Regions from separate parts of the Mesorhizobium sp. M1409 genome, predicted to be linked through region 1. Evidence: riboswitches for the same ligand, from Rfam matches in the RefSeq annotation. Region 1 holds a riboswitch; the other holds the start of a gene.
What was found. A riboswitch is a leader RNA that binds a small molecule or an ion and turns the genes downstream of it on or off. The one in region 1 is predicted to bind cobalamin.

Region 1 (7,326 bases):
CGACGACAACGGCGGCGCCGTCTTCCGCAGGCGACGTGAACGGCGCCAGGATTTCTTCCACCACAGGCGCCGCAAAGCTCTCCTGATGGTATTTCGTCATGTCGAAGCCCGTTGCCTCCAGCATGCCGCGCACGGCGCGCATGAAGGGATCGGGGCCGCAGCAGAAGATTTCGCGATCGCGGAAATCGGGCGCCAGCAATGGCAGCCGAATGGCGTCGATGCGGCCCATATGGCCGAACCAGCCCTCGCGGCTCGACCGCTCCTCGATCATGAAGCCGAGCGACAGGCCGGGCATACGGCTGCCGAGCAGTTCGAGTTCCTTGCGGAAGATGATCTCTTCCGGACGGCGCGCGCAGTTGACGAAGCCGACATCGGTCCATGGCGCGCAGTCGTTCAGCCAGCGCAGCATCGACATCATCGGCGTCACACCGGAACCGGCGGAGATGAACAGATACTTGGCCGCCGGGTGGCTGTGCAGCGAAAAGTCACCTGTCGGCCCATAGGCCTTGACGTGCGAGCCCGGCGCCAGATGGTCGAACATCCAGCGCGTGCCTGTGCTGCCCGCCTGCGCCTTCACTGTCACCGCGATAGAGAACGGCCGCGATGGCGAGGACGACAGCGTGTAGGTGCGCATCAGCGGCCCGTCGGCTGTCGGCAGTTCCAGCGTCACGAACTGGCCCGGCTTGTAGCGAAACCAGGTCTGGTTGTCGGAGCGGAAGGTGAAGGTCTTTACGTCAGGTGCTTCGTCGCTGACGCCGATCACTTCCAGCACCTGCAGCCTGTCGTTCCAGGGCGTCATCTGGTCGAGATGGCGATAGAGGCCAAGATCCGTCATCGCATTCATCCTCTTGTCCCTTTTGTTTTGTGCATGATCCCAAAGCCGCTGCGCATTTTGGGCGACATGCACTAGGCGACGCTGCGCAGGGCCGGCCGGCCGCCTTCGGCGAGGCGCGGGCCGATGAACGACGCATACCATTCGACGAACTGGATCACGCCGCCCTCATGCAACTCCGAATAGGGGCCGGGCTCGTAGGCGGGCGACAGGATGCCAAAGGCGTTTTCCTCGACGATGCGGCGATCCTGGTCGTTGGTTTCGGTCCAGACATGGGTGAGGTCTTCGATGGTGTAATCGACCCCCTCGACCGCGTCCTTGTGCACCAGCCACTTCGTCGTCACCGCCGTTTCCGTGGCGCTGATCGGCAGCACCCGGAACGTCACCGCGTGATCGATGAGGATGTGGTTCCAGGTCGTCGGATAGTGATAGTGCATCAAGGTTCCGATCCTGTCGGCGGAGACAGTGTCGGAGAGGTTCTTCTTCACCGCCAGCTTGCCGGTCATGGTGTAGCTGACGGCATCGCGCAACAGCGGCGCGCGGGTGGCGCGGTACTGCCCGGCCGGATCGATGCGGAACTTGCTCGGCAGGCCTGATGCCTCGCATTTGGCCCAATGCGCGACCATTTCGGGGTCGCTGTCGGCGCCGTTGACGCCGGTCACGGTAGGCGCTTCCGGGAAGGTCTTGCACAGCTCGGGATGATTGGCGACGCAGTGATAGCACTCGCGATTGTTTTCCCAGACCAGCTTCCAGTTGCCCTTCTCTATGATCGTGCTCTCGAAGGCGATCTTTGCTTCCCGCAACCGGTGCGGCAAAAGATAAGGTTCGATCATCGCCCGCATCGGCGCGAAATCGGCGGGCTCCTTGCCCAGGCAGATGAAGATGTAGCCGCCGACGCTCTCGCAGGCGACCGGCTTCAGGCTGAACTCACTTTTGTCGAAACCGTCGGCCATCTGGCGGGCAAACAGCAGGCGGCCGTCGAGCTCATAGGTCCACTGGTGATAGGGGCAGACCAGCTTTGCCGCCGTACCCCTCTCTGTGTTGCAGACGCGGCTGCCGCGATGGCGGCAGGAATTGTGGAAGGCGTTGATCTTGCCTTGCTGGTCGCGGACAAGAACGACCGGATAGTCGCCGATCTGCACTGTGATGTAGCTGCCCGGCTTAGGCAGCTCGCAATCGTGGCCGATGAACAGCCAATCACGATACCAGATCAGCTCCATGTCGAGCTTGAAAAAGTCTGGATCGGTGTAGAAGGGCTGCTCCAGCGAAAAGCCTTGCCGGCGGCTGTTCAAGAGCCTCAGCATGTCGTTGCGAATATCCATGTCCTGTCCTCGTTTCTTAAGGACTGAAATGGTGGTGACGGAGGAAGGATCGGACGCAGGCCGGCGATGCGCCGGACATGCACTATCCACCTCTTGACCGCCCACCGCGATCAGTCGAGTCTAGAAATCTCGGGCTGGTTTCCGGGCTCTGGAGTTGTCCTTACGGACCATCGCGACACCTTCCCAGGCAACTGCCCAGTGGTCTCCCGTTGCGACTTGAACTCCACCACCGTTGCGGGGGCAGCGCCGGATTCTGACCGGCTTCCCAATTCTCCGCCTCGTCGTCACGAAGCGGCACCTGAGATGGTATGATCTAACCACGATCGCGGGCGCGTCATCGGCATGAAAACGACATCGTATCCATGCGGCGCGACACGCATGCGAAACGTTCCGGTTGGCGATTGTTGAGCCGAAATCCTATCTCCGCGGCGGCCATTCCCAACTGCAATCTCCTCGAAGCCGGCCCCTTGCCGGCGACCAAAAAGGTTAACGGTTTCGAAAAGTGACTATTAGCTGGTTCTAAAATCGAACCGAACGGTTCGTTTCTGTTGACGGTGCGTGCAGGACGGTGTGAACGCCGGGCCTTGGAAACAGTTGGTGATCCAGCGGGCGATTTTGCTTAAGTGTTGAAAAACATAAATAAAAAGTAGCGTGTAGAATCCCGTGGCACAATTTCAAGTGGCGGATTCATGGTCCACACGGAACAACTTCGTGATTGGAAAAGGCGAGGATGCCCTCCCACATCGGGGCTGTCCGAACGACGCGATTTCCCTTCCAAGACACGCCGCTGGACGGACGGAAAAGAAGATACTGGAGTACAAAAAAATGAAAAAGATCATTCTCACTGCCGCCGCCGTTCTGGCCATTTCCGGCAGCGCCTTCGCTAATGGTAGCGACCACTACGGTTCGAACGGCGCCAATCAGCCTGCTGCCGCGGTCGACAAGTCGTACACGGCTTCCACCAAGACCTCGGAACCGGTTGCCCAGACGCCCGCTCAGGGCAGCGACCGTAACCTCTTCGGCCGCTAACAACCAATTCCCAGTTGACGGCGGGTCTGCCCGCCGTCCTGGCGAAATCCAGAAATCCAGGAGACTAAAATGAACAAGATCCTTCTTGCCGCCGCCGCCGTTCTGGCCGTCACCGGCAGTGCCTTCGCCGGCAGCGACAACTTTGGCTCCAAGGGCGCCGACCAGCCTGCCGCCGCGGTCGACAGCTCGTACACGGCTTCCGTCAAGAAGTCGGAGCCGGCCACGCAGGCGCCTGTCGACCATGGCAGCGACCGCAACCTGTTCGGCAACAACTAACCCGACCAAAACCAACATCCGACAGCGATGCGGCGGGTTAACCCGCCGTATCGAATTCGAGAATACGGAGTATCAAAATGAAAAAGATTGTTCTTACTGCCGCCGCTCTTCTGATTGCCGCCGGCAGCGCCTATGCCCGCAACGACAACGCTGGCGGCACCGACATCAACAAGCAGTCGACCGTCAACGTCGACACCTCGCATACGGGCTCGATCCGCAAGAGCGAATCGCCCGTCTACAAGCTGCTCAATTCGTCGGGCGATGCACCGAAGTCCGCCCCTCAGGGCAGTGACCGAAACCTCTTCGGCCGCTAACAGCCGAAGCTGATCTCCAAACGAGAGCGGCGGACCTTGCCCGCCGCTCTTGTTTTTGTAACAGGGCAGTATCGTCGTGCGACCTCTCAGGCCGCCTTCGCCTCCGCTTCGTGAAGAGCGAAGGACCGCCCATCCGTGTCGAAGATATGCAGATCTTCGCCATTGGCGCTCAGGCGCAATGTCGAGCCACGCTTGACTTCGACATTGCCAGGCAGCTTGGTCACCAGCGGCAGGTCGGCGCGGCCGATGTCGATGTAGACAAGCTGGACTTCGCCGAGCTGCTCGACATAGTCGACCGTCCCTTCGAACAGATAGTCCGCACCGCTGGCGATGATCAGGTCCTCCGGTCGCACGCCAAAGCTCACCGCGGCACCCTTTGCCGAAGCAGGCGTCGTGATCGGCACGGTCGCCTTGCGCCCGCCGACATGGCTGACGACAGTCGGATTTCCGGTCTTGTCGATGGTCGCCGGCAGGATGTTCATGGCCGGCGAGCCGATGAACTGGGCAACGAACAGATTGCCGGGCTTCTTGTAGAGGTCCATCGGCGTGCCGACCTGTTCGATATGGCCGTCCTTGAGCACCACGATGCGGTCGGCCAGCGTCATTGCCTCGACCTGGTCGTGGGTGACATAGATCATGGTCGTGGCGGGCATCGATTCCTTGAGCTTGGCGATCTCGATGCGTGTGGCGACGCGAAGTGCGGCGTCAAGGTTCGACAGCGGCTCGTCGAACAGGAACACCTTTGGATTGCGCACGATGGCGCGGCCAATGGCGACGCGCTGGCGCTGTCCGCCCGACATCGCCTTGGGCAAGCGGTCGAGATATTTCGTCAGCTGCAGGATTTCCGCCGCCTGGCGCACGCGCCGATCGATCTCGGCCTTGTTCTCCTTCCCGATCTTCATCGAGAACGCCATGTTGTCGTAGACGGTCATGTGCGGATACAGCGCGTAGGACTGGAACACCATGGCGATCCCCCGCTTCGACGGCGGCACGTCGTTCACGACCTCGCCAGCTATTCTGAGCTCGCCGGAGGTGATTTCCTCGAGCCCGGCGATCGACCTCAGCAATGTCGACTTGCCGCAGCCCGACGGACCGACGAAGACGATGAATTCGCCCGACTTGATATCGAGGTCGATGCCGTGGAGAATGTTCAGATTGCCGTAGGACTTCTTCACTTGTCTTAGCGTGACATCGGCCATTGGTTTCCCTCCAGTAATTTGAAATTCAAGTGATTTGAAATTCAGTCGGCGCGCCCGAACCAGGCGCCGTAGCCGCCAAGCTCGATGGAACCGGTGCTCGCCTGCCCCGAAAATCCGTGCCCGGGCAAAGGTTGCAGCGATCGGCCGCCGAGGTCAACCTCGGTTGGCCCGGCTCCCAGATTGAAGACGCAGACGATCTGCTCATTGCCTGAGCGGCGGGTGAAGGCGACGGTGTCGCCCTCGCTTTCGATGAAGGTGATGTCACCCTTGGCCAGTGCCGGATGGGCACGCCGGAAGGTCAGAAAGCGCCGGTAGTGCTCAAGCAGCGAGTTCTCGTCGCCCTGCTGGACATTGACCGCTTGCGACAGATGCTTGGCCGGCACCGGCAGCCAGGGCTTTGCCGATGAGAAGCCGCCATTGCTGGCGCTGCCGTCCCACACCATCGGCGTGCGGCAGCCGTCGCGGCCCTTGAATTCCGGCCAGAAGCGGATGCCATAGGGGTCCTGTAAATCCTCGAACCGAAGGTCGGCTTCGCCGAGCCCAAGCTCCTCACCCTGGTAGATGCAGACCGAACCGCGCAGCGACATCAGCAGCGCCGAGATGACCTTGAGATAGGCGGTCGGATCGGCTTCGCTGGCCGCCCAGCGCGAGGCCGGGCGCATCACGTCGTGATTGGAAAAGGCCCAGCATGACCAGCCGTCGCTGGCGACCTTGCCGAAGGATTCCAGCACCGAGCGGACCTTGGCCGCACTGATCTTTTCCGGCGCCAGGAAGTCGAAGGAATAGCACATGTGTACGCGCTTGCCGCCGGCGGTGTAGGCAGCCACCACGTCCAGTCCGCGCTGCGAATCGCCGACCTCCCCGACCGCGGCGGTTGCCGGATATTCATCGAGCAGGGCGCGGAAGCGCTCGAGGAAGCCGAGGTTCTCCGGGCGGCTCTTGTCGTAGAGATGATCCTGGTAGTTGTAGGGGTTGACCGCCGGTGCGGTCTGGTCGTTGCGCTCTTCCGGCGGCAGCGGCGGATTGTCTTCCAGGCCCTGGCTGTGGAAGTAGAAATTGATGGTGTCGAGCCGGAAGCCGTCGACGCCGCGCTCCAGCCAGAAACGGGTGACGTCGAGCAGCGCATCCTGGACTTGGCGGTTGTGGAAGTTGAGGTCGGGCTGCTCGGCCAGGAAATTATGCAGGTAATATTGCTGGCGGCTGGTGTCCCATTGCCAGGCCGAGCCGCCGAAGATCGACAGCCAGTTGTTGGGCGGCGTGCCGTCCGGCCTGGCGTCCGCCCAGACATACCAGTCGGCCTTCGGGTTGGTGCGGCTCGACCGGCTTTCCCTGAACCACGGGTGGTTGTCGGCGGTGTGCGACAGCACCTCGTCGATCATCACCTTCAAGCCCAGCCTGTGCGCCTCGGCGGTCAGCGCGTCGAAGTCGGCCAGCGTGCCGAACATCGGATCGACGTCGCGGTAGTCGGTGACGTCATAGCCGAAATCCTTCATAGGCGATTTGAAGAACGGCGAAATCCAGATGGCGTCCGCACCGAGTGCGGCGATGTAGGGGAGGCGGCCGATGATCCCCTTGAGGTCGCCTATGCCGTCGCCGTTCGAGTCCTGGTAGCTGCGCGGATAGATCTGATAGATCACAGCACCCCGCCACCAGTCGCGATCGAGGGCGAGGTCAGGTTTCGAGCTGGCCTTCAAAGCGGATTGCATCGTCTCAGCCTCCTTTCACCGAGCCGGCAAGCAGCCCGCGGACAAAATAGCGCTGCAGCGAGAAGAAGACGATCAGCGGCACGATTATGGTCACGAAGGCCGATGTCGTCAGAATCTCCCAGTCGCCGCCGCGTGAGCCCAACAGCGCGTTGAGCTTGGCGGTCAGCACGATCTGGTCTGCCTCTGTACCGAGGAAAACCATCGCCACCAGCAGATCGTTCCATACCCATAGGAACTGGAAGATGGCAAACGAGGCCAGCACGGGGAACGACAGCGGCAAGACGATCTTGACGAAGATCTCGAAATCGCTGGCGCCGTCGATACGCGCCGATTCCATGATCTCGCGCGGCAGGCCGGCAATGTAGCTGCGCAGCAGGTAGATGGCGAAGGGCAAGCCGAAGCCGGTATGCGCCAGCCAGATGCCGAGATAGGTTTTCGACGGCATGCCGAAGAAAGCGCCGACGCCGTTGTAGAGCTTCAAAAGCGGGATCAGCGACATTTGCAGCGGCACCACCAGCAGGCCGATGATCACCGCGATCAGCAGCGCCCGGCCGGGAAACCGCATCCAGGCCAGCGCATAGGCGGCAAACGCCGCGATCAGGATCGGGATGACTGTCGCCGGGATGGTGACGGTCAGCGAGTTCATGA
Region 2 (7,326 bases), on a different contig from region 1:
GAGCCGGAAATCCAGCGCATCATGTTCCGGGATGGCCCGGCCGTTCTCGGGGATCCGGCACAATGGCCGAACGCCAATGCGTGCATCGCTTCAATGACCAGCCATCTGACGGCGCTGCAGGAGGAGGGAGTCGTCGTCTCCAGCCTCGACCCCGAAACGGCCTCGCGGCTGATCAACGGCGCGAGCAGCCAGGCGGCGCAACGGATCGCCAATTCGAACGACCCCGAAGCGACCTCGAAGAAAGTGGTGACGGCGTTCAAGCAACTGCTCGAAGGCCTGCTCAAAAAGCCGGGTTCGCAATCGAACTGAAATCCCATCGGTGGCCCGGCGCCACGGTAGGGCTTCGAACTCAGGTTAATAAAAGACCTTACGACAGCCAGTTCGGCGGTGCCGGCAGCTTTCACGATAGGAATTTTTTCTTGATTCCATGACCTCAGCTATGGTACATATTCGTCCATGGTGCTGATTTGCGCCAGTGACCCGCCGCACAGGCGGGTTTTTCGGTTGATGCTCCGTCAGCCAACGCGCCGGCGAAGGCTGCGAAGGAAACCCGTTAACCCGAGTTCGTTGCCCGGGCGCCAACCCGGCAATTGACAATCGCCGGGTTGGGTCCATCCTCTTTCACCACCTCTGAGGGGGAGATTCGGGGCATGTGGGATTTCGATATCGGCGGGTCGGTGTCCATAATGATGCGGACCTGGCCGTTCATTGTCTTTCGCATGATCGTCTATTTCGGCATCACGCTGGCCTACATCATGGCGACCGGCACGGGCGCTAGCGTCGGCTATGGCGTCGGCCACATCTCCACCGATCCCGACGGGCCGATGTCCTTTGCCTTGTGGGGCGGGGTGGTCGGTTTCGGCATCGTCTCGATCGCCGTCTACTGGATCCGCGAATACATCCTCTATGTCGTCAAGGCCGGCCACATCGCCGTCATGGTCCATCTGATCGACGGCCGTGACATTCCCGGCGGCCAGGACCAGATCGCCTACGCCAAGGATATCGTCACCCAGCGTTTCGCGGAGGCCAACATCCTTTTCGTCGTCGACCAACTGGTCAAGGGCGCCATCCGCGCCATCACCGGCCTCATCGGCGGCATCGCCGCCTTCCTGCCGATCCCGGGCCTGGGCGGCTTGATCTCCTTCATCAACACGGTGATCCGCCTGTCCCTGACCTATGTCGACGAGATCATCCTCGGCTACAACATCCGCATCAATTCGTCCTCGCCGTTCGAGACGGCGCGCCAGGGCGTCGTGCTCTATGCCCAGAACGGCAAGGTCATGGTCAAGAACGCCGTCTGGCTGGCGGTCATCATGTGGGGCGTGTCCTTCGTCATCTTCCTGCTGATGCTGGCGCCTGCCGGCGCCATTCTCTTCCTGATGCCCGGCCAACTCGCCGGCTGGGCCTTCGTGCTCGCCATCGTCTTCGCCTGGGCTTTCAAGGCGGCGTTCATCGAACCCTTCGCCATCGCCTGCCTGATGCAGGTCTATTTCAAGACCATCGCCGGCCAGGTGCCCGATCCCGACTGGGACGCCCGGCTGGCCGAGGCGTCGTCGAAGTTCAGGGAGCTTAAGGATAAGGCGCTGGCCTCCTTCGGCGGCTCGCGTTGGGGCACGGCCGGCGCGACAAGCTGATCGGCGAGGCTCGCCGGCGTGGCAGCAACGGTGTTGAGGCGCGCCACGGTCGATTTGAGCAACGCTTCACCTTGCCCGGAAAAAACCTCGCTCATGATCAGTTCCGGCAACGGCAGCCGCCGTCCCCAGCCATGCGTTTCAAGGTCCGGCTTTGGCGCGAACTCCGAGACACGGCCGACGCAGAGATAGGCGACCGGGGTCACATGCTCCGGAATTGACAGCAGGCCTTTCAGCGCTTGCGCCTCGATGATGCTGACCCAGCCGACACCGACGCCTTCGGCGCGCGCCGCCAACCAGAAATTCTGCACCGCGCAGACCGTGCTGTAGAGGTCCATCTCCGGATTGTGCCAGCGTCCCAGCGGCGAACCTTCCGAGCGCTGCCGGTCGCAAGTGATGCAGATGTTGAGCGCGCTTTCGCAAATGCCTTCCAGCTTGAGTTTGCGGTAGAGCGCCTGGCGCTCTTCCTCGATGGCCGGCAATTCCTGCTCGCGCGCCGCCAGGAACAGGTCGCGCACCTTTTCCCGTCGTTCGGCATCGCGAATGACGATGAAATTCCAAGGCTGCATGAAGCCGACCGACGGCGCGTGATGAGCGGCAAGCAGCAGCCGCGCCAGCACCTCATCGTCGAGCGCGGTGGGCAGGAAGTGGCTGCGCACATCACGCCGCGTGAACATGGCGCGATACACCGCATCGCGCGCATTCTGCTCAAATCCGTCGCCAACAAGAACGGTCATGGTTTCCGGCATCGCTTGTCCCCTTGCGATTGCAATCAATGCCATCCGCCTGACCATGCGGATGACGATGCCTGCCAGGCCGGTCTTCTGGCTTGGGATCAACCCGCGTCCGGTGCCTTCCCGTCATCGACAGTGGCACATACCGGCGCGGTCCCCCTTACAGCGTTGGGCACGCCACGGAGTTCAACCGTGTTCCCGATTCTCCCGCTTGCGGCGGGCACCAGGCAGTGCCACCGACCTTACTCCGAAGCGCGGACGACGCCAATGCCTGCAGCGACGCGAATGGACGCAGGCGCGATTTTCCCCAATCATCGGCCGCCCGTGCATGGCCTTTGTCGATCCGGGTCACTAGATTAGGACGATGGCTACCCGTCTCTATACCCATCCAGTCTTCCTTGAGCACCTCACGCCGCCCGGCCATCCCGAGCGGCCGGACCGCCTGCGCGCCATCGAGCGCGTGCTGGACGACGAAGCTTTTGCCGCGCTCGATCGTATCCAGGCGCCGGAAGGCGACGAGGCCACCATCCTCTATGCCCATCCCGCCGATTTCGTCGCCCGCGTGCGCGCCGCCATTCCCGACGAGGGAATCGCCCGCATCGACGCCGACACCACCGCCAGCCCGAAGAGCTGGCAGGCGGCGATCACCGCGATCGGTGCGGCCAACGCCGCCGTCGACGACGTCTTTGCAGGCCGCGCCGACAATGTCTTCGTAGCCGCTCGGCCGCCCGGCCACCATGCCGAAAAAACCACGTCGATGGGTTTTTGTCTGTTCAACACCGCGGCGATCGCGGCGCGTTATGCGCAGAAGAAGCATGGTGTCGAGCGGGTTGCCGTCGTCGACTGGGACGTGCATCACGGCAACGGCACGCAGGATATTTTCTGGGACGATCCGTCGGTGCTCTATTGCTCGACGCACCAGATGCCGCTCTACCCCGGCACCGGCGCGAAGAACGAAACCGGCGCCGGCAACATCGTCAACGTACCGCTGGCGCCGCAGACCGGCAGCGAGGTGTTTCGCGATGCCTTCCTGTCGCGCGTGCTGCCGGCGCTCGACAATTTCGCGCCCGATCTGATCATCATTTCGGCCGGGTTCGACGCGCATCACCGCGATCCGCTGGCCGAGATCAACCTGACCGAGGACGATTTCGACTGGGCGACCGGCCAGCTGATGCAGCGCGCCGCGCGTCACAGCGGCAACCGGCTCGTAAGCCTGCTCGAGGGTGGCTACGATCTGCAGGGATTGGCATTTTCGGTCGCCGCCCATGTCGGGCGACTGATGAAAGGATGAATGATGGCCGGTGAGACCAACGAAGATGTCAAGGCGATGAGCTTCGAACAGGCACTCGACGCACTCGAAAAGATCGTCGATGATCTTGAGCGTGGCGACGTGCCGCTCGACCAGTCGATTAAGATCTATGAGCGCGGCGAGGCACTGAAAGCGCATTGCGACCGGCTGCTGAAGGCCGCCGAGGACAAGGTCGAGAAGATCAGGCTGTCGCGCGATGGCAAGCCGGTCGGAACGGAGCCGCTTGACGCGGATTGAGGCGGTCCGAACGGTGGTCTTGCCTCACCGGCTTTTGGACATGATCATGATCGAGGATAGAACGCGTCCCGATTGAAAGCGCTCCAGGACAAGAGGAGATACGGAAGCGATGTGCAGAAACATCAAGACCCTGTTCAATTTTGATCCGCCCGCTACCAACGACGAAGTCCGCGACGCGGCACTTCAGTTCGTCCGCAAGCTGAGCGGAACGACGCGGCCTTCGAAGCAGAATCAGCATGCCTTCGACCACGCGGTCGAAGCCATCGCGGCATCGGCGCGCGAACTGCTTGATTCACTCGAAACCCATCAGCATCCGCGCAATCGCGAAGAAGTGGCGGCCAAACTAAGGGCGAAATCGGCGATCCGGTTTGCCTGATACGTCCAGGCTGCCTCTGGCGCTGACGAGGAGAGTTCATGAGCTTTTTCCCGGGGAAAGACCCTGAAGTCGGCGACGCCTTCGCCAGCGACCAGATCGAGCTTATGGTCATCCCGAATGCCAAGGACATTGGCGGTTTTCAGGTGCGCCGCGCCCTGCCGACCGCCAAGAGGCGGTTGGTTGGACCGTTCATCTTCTTCGACCGGATGGGCCCGGCTATCCTGCGCGCCGGGCAGGCGCTCGATGTCCGTCCGCATCCGCATATCGGCCTGTCGACGGTCACCTATCTGTTCGACGGCAGGATCAGGCATCGCGATTCACTCGGCACCGAAATGGTCATCCAGCCCGGTGACGTAAACCTGATGACCGCCGGCCGCGGCATCGTCCATTCCGAGCGCACCCCCGAAGAACTGCGCGGCGCACCGATGTCGATTTCCGGCTTGCAGACCTGGTTGGCGCTGCCGGACGGCAAGGAAGAAGTAGCCCCGGTTTTCGAGAACACCGCGGCACTACGGCTGCCCGAGATCGACGCCGAAGGCGTCAGCGGGCGCATCGTCATAGGTGATTTCCAGGGATTGCGGTCCCCGGTCAGGGCCGACTCCGAGACGCTTTATGCCGACCTGCGCCTTGCGCCAGGCGCCGGCGTGAAGATCCCGGCCGATGCGGAAGAACGCGCCATCTACACACTGGAAGGAGAGGTCTCGATTTCGGGCGACATTTTCCCGGCCGAACGGCTGCTGGTGTTTCGGCCCGGTGACGAGATCGTCGTATCGTCGCGGACCGGCGCGCATTTCATGCTGTTCGGCGGCGCTTCGCTCGGCTCGCAGCGCTACATCTGGTGGAACTTCGTCTCATCGTCGAAGGAACGCATCGAGCAGGCCAAGCAGGAATGGAAGACGGGACGCTTCGATATTGTTCCTGGCGATGAGGAAGAGTTCATTCCGTTGCCGGAAAGCTGATGCGTGTCGCCTAAAGGTGGCCCCGGTTTTGGGCGAACGGCGTGCATCAAAACAAAAACCACGGCCTGATCCGCGTCACTGACATGCATTTACATTCTCCGGCCGGCGGCCTATTTCGCCAATGAACAGAAAGCCTGGGCACCCGTGAACGCAACGCCGCATACGCCGCTTCTCGACAAGGTCCGCATCCCGGCCGACCTGCGCACGCTTGCCGAAAGCGAGCTGCCGCAATTGGCAGCCGAGCTTCGCGCCGAGTTGATCGACGCCGTCTCTCACACCGGCGGCCATCTTGGCGCCGGCCTTGGCGTGGTCGAGCTGACGGTGGCGCTGCACTATGTCTTCAACACCCCCGATGACCGGCTGATCTGGGATGTCGGCCACCAGGCCTATCCCCACAAGATCCTGACCGGCCGCCGTGACCGCATCCGCACATTGCGCCAGGAAGGCGGCCTGTCGGGCTTCACCCGCCGCGCCGAGAGCGAGTACGATCCCTTCGGCGCCGCCCACTCCTCGACATCGATTTCGGCTGGCCTCGGCATGGCCGCTGCCCGCGATCTCTCCGGCGGCCGCAACAATGTCATCGCCGTCATCGGCGACGGTGCGATGTCTGCCGGCATGGCCTATGAGGCGATGAACAATGCCGGCGCGCTCGATGCGCGGCTCATCGTCATCCTCAACGACAACGACATGTCGATTGCGCCGCCGACCGGCGCGATGAGTGCCTATCTGGCGCGTCTGGCCTCGGGCAAGGCCTATATCGGCCTGCGCGACTTCGGCAAGAAACTGACGTCCTATCTCGGCAAGCGCGCCGACCGTGCGATCACAAGGGCGGTCGAGCATGCACGCGGTTACGTCACCGGCGGCACGCTGTTCGAGGAGCTCGGTTTCTATCACATCGGCCCGATCGACGGTCACAATCTGGAGCATCTGATCCCGGTCCTGAAAAATGTCCGCGACAATGGCGAAGGCCCGGTGCTGATCCATGTCGTCACCCAGAAGGGCAAGGGCTACGCACCGGCGGAAGCCGCCGCCGACAAATATCACGGCGTCAATAAGTTCGATGTCATCACCGGCGCGCAGGCCAAGGCGCCGGCCAACGCGCCTGCCTACACCAAGGTGTTCGCAGAAAGCCTGGTTCAGGAAGGCCGCGAGGACGACCGCATCGTCGCCGTCACCGCCGCCATGCCGAGCGGCACCGGCCTCGACCTGTTCGGCGAAGCGTTTCCGTCGCGGACATTCGATGTCGGCATCGCCGAACAGCACGCGGTGACTTTCGCCGCCGGCCTTGCCACCGAAGGCTACAAGCCGTTCGCGGCGATCTATTCGACCTTCCTGCAGCGTGCCTACGACCAGGTCGTCCACGACGTCGCCATCCAGAAATTGCCGGTGCGCTTTCCCATCGACCGCGCCGGATTCGTCGGCGCCGATGGCGCGACCCATTGCGGCGCCTTCGACACCACTTTCCTGGCGACCTTGCCGGGTTTCGTCGTCATGGCGGCGGCCGACGAGGCGGAACTGCGCCACATGGTACGGACCGCGGCGAGCTATGATGAGGGCCCGATCGCCTTCCGGTATCCGCGCGGCAACGGCATCGGCGTCGACATGCCGGAGCGTGGCTCGGTTCTCGAAATCGGCAAGGGCCGCATCGTCAGGGAGGGCACCAAGGTGGCGCTGCTGTCCTTCGGCACGCGGCTGCAGGATTGTCTGATCGCCGCCGAGGAATTAGGTGCCGCCGGACTTTCCACCACGGTCGCCGATGCCCGTTTCGCCAAGCCGCTCGATGAGGATCTGATCCGGCGGCTGGCCCGCTCGCATGAGGTTCTGGTGACGGTGGAGGAGGGCGCCGTCGGCGGCTTCGCCAGCCACGTGCTGCAGTTCCTCGCCCATGAAGGTCTGCTGGAAAGCGGCCTGAAGGTGCGTCCGCTGGTGCTGCCCGACGCGTTCACCGACCACGCCAAGCCGGAAAAGATGTACGCCGATGCCGGGCTAGACGCGGCCGGCATCGTGCGCACCGTGTTCGTCGCGCTCGGTCATACAGTTCGCGCTCAGCGCGCCTGAATCAAAGCCTCAACGAATAAGT

Region 2: it holds a riboswitch for cobalamin, as region 1 does, so the genes downstream of both, bluB (5,6-dimethylbenzimidazole synthase) here and NKG99_RS15920 (aromatic ring-hydroxylating oxygenase subunit alpha) in region 1, are expected to answer to the same signal.

The regions. Positions count from the first base shown of each region.
Region 1 covers NZ_JAMYKV010000017.1:90,240-97,565, reverse strand. Annotated here, with positions in the region: gene NKG99_RS15925 (FAD-binding oxidoreductase) at 1-835, opposite strand, end outside; gene NKG99_RS15920 (aromatic ring-hydroxylating oxygenase subunit alpha) at 907-2,154, opposite strand; cobalamin riboswitch at 2,270-2,471, opposite strand; gene NKG99_RS15915 (DUF680 domain-containing protein) at 2,980-3,183, shown strand; gene NKG99_RS15910 (DUF680 domain-containing protein) at 3,253-3,459, shown strand; gene NKG99_RS15905 (DUF680 domain-containing protein) at 3,537-3,773, shown strand; gene NKG99_RS15900 (ABC transporter ATP-binding protein) at 3,860-4,972, opposite strand; gene bglA (beta-galactosidase BglA) at 5,014-6,678, opposite strand; gene NKG99_RS15890 (carbohydrate ABC transporter permease) at 6,683-7,326, opposite strand, start outside.
Region 2 covers NZ_JAMYKV010000026.1:17,152-24,477, reverse strand. Annotated here, with positions in the region: gene NKG99_RS19950 (TetR/AcrR family transcriptional regulator) at 1-309, shown strand, start outside; gene NKG99_RS19945 (hypothetical protein) at 651-1,634, shown strand; partial or broken gene bluB (5,6-dimethylbenzimidazole synthase) at 1,751-2,368, opposite strand; cobalamin riboswitch at 2,429-2,608, opposite strand; gene NKG99_RS19935 (histone deacetylase family protein) at 2,730-3,656, shown strand; gene NKG99_RS19930 (exodeoxyribonuclease VII small subunit) at 3,660-3,911, shown strand; gene NKG99_RS19925 (DUF2277 domain-containing protein) at 4,021-4,287, shown strand; gene NKG99_RS19920 (pirin family protein) at 4,326-5,246, shown strand; gene dxs (1-deoxy-D-xylulose-5-phosphate synthase) at 5,391-7,304, shown strand.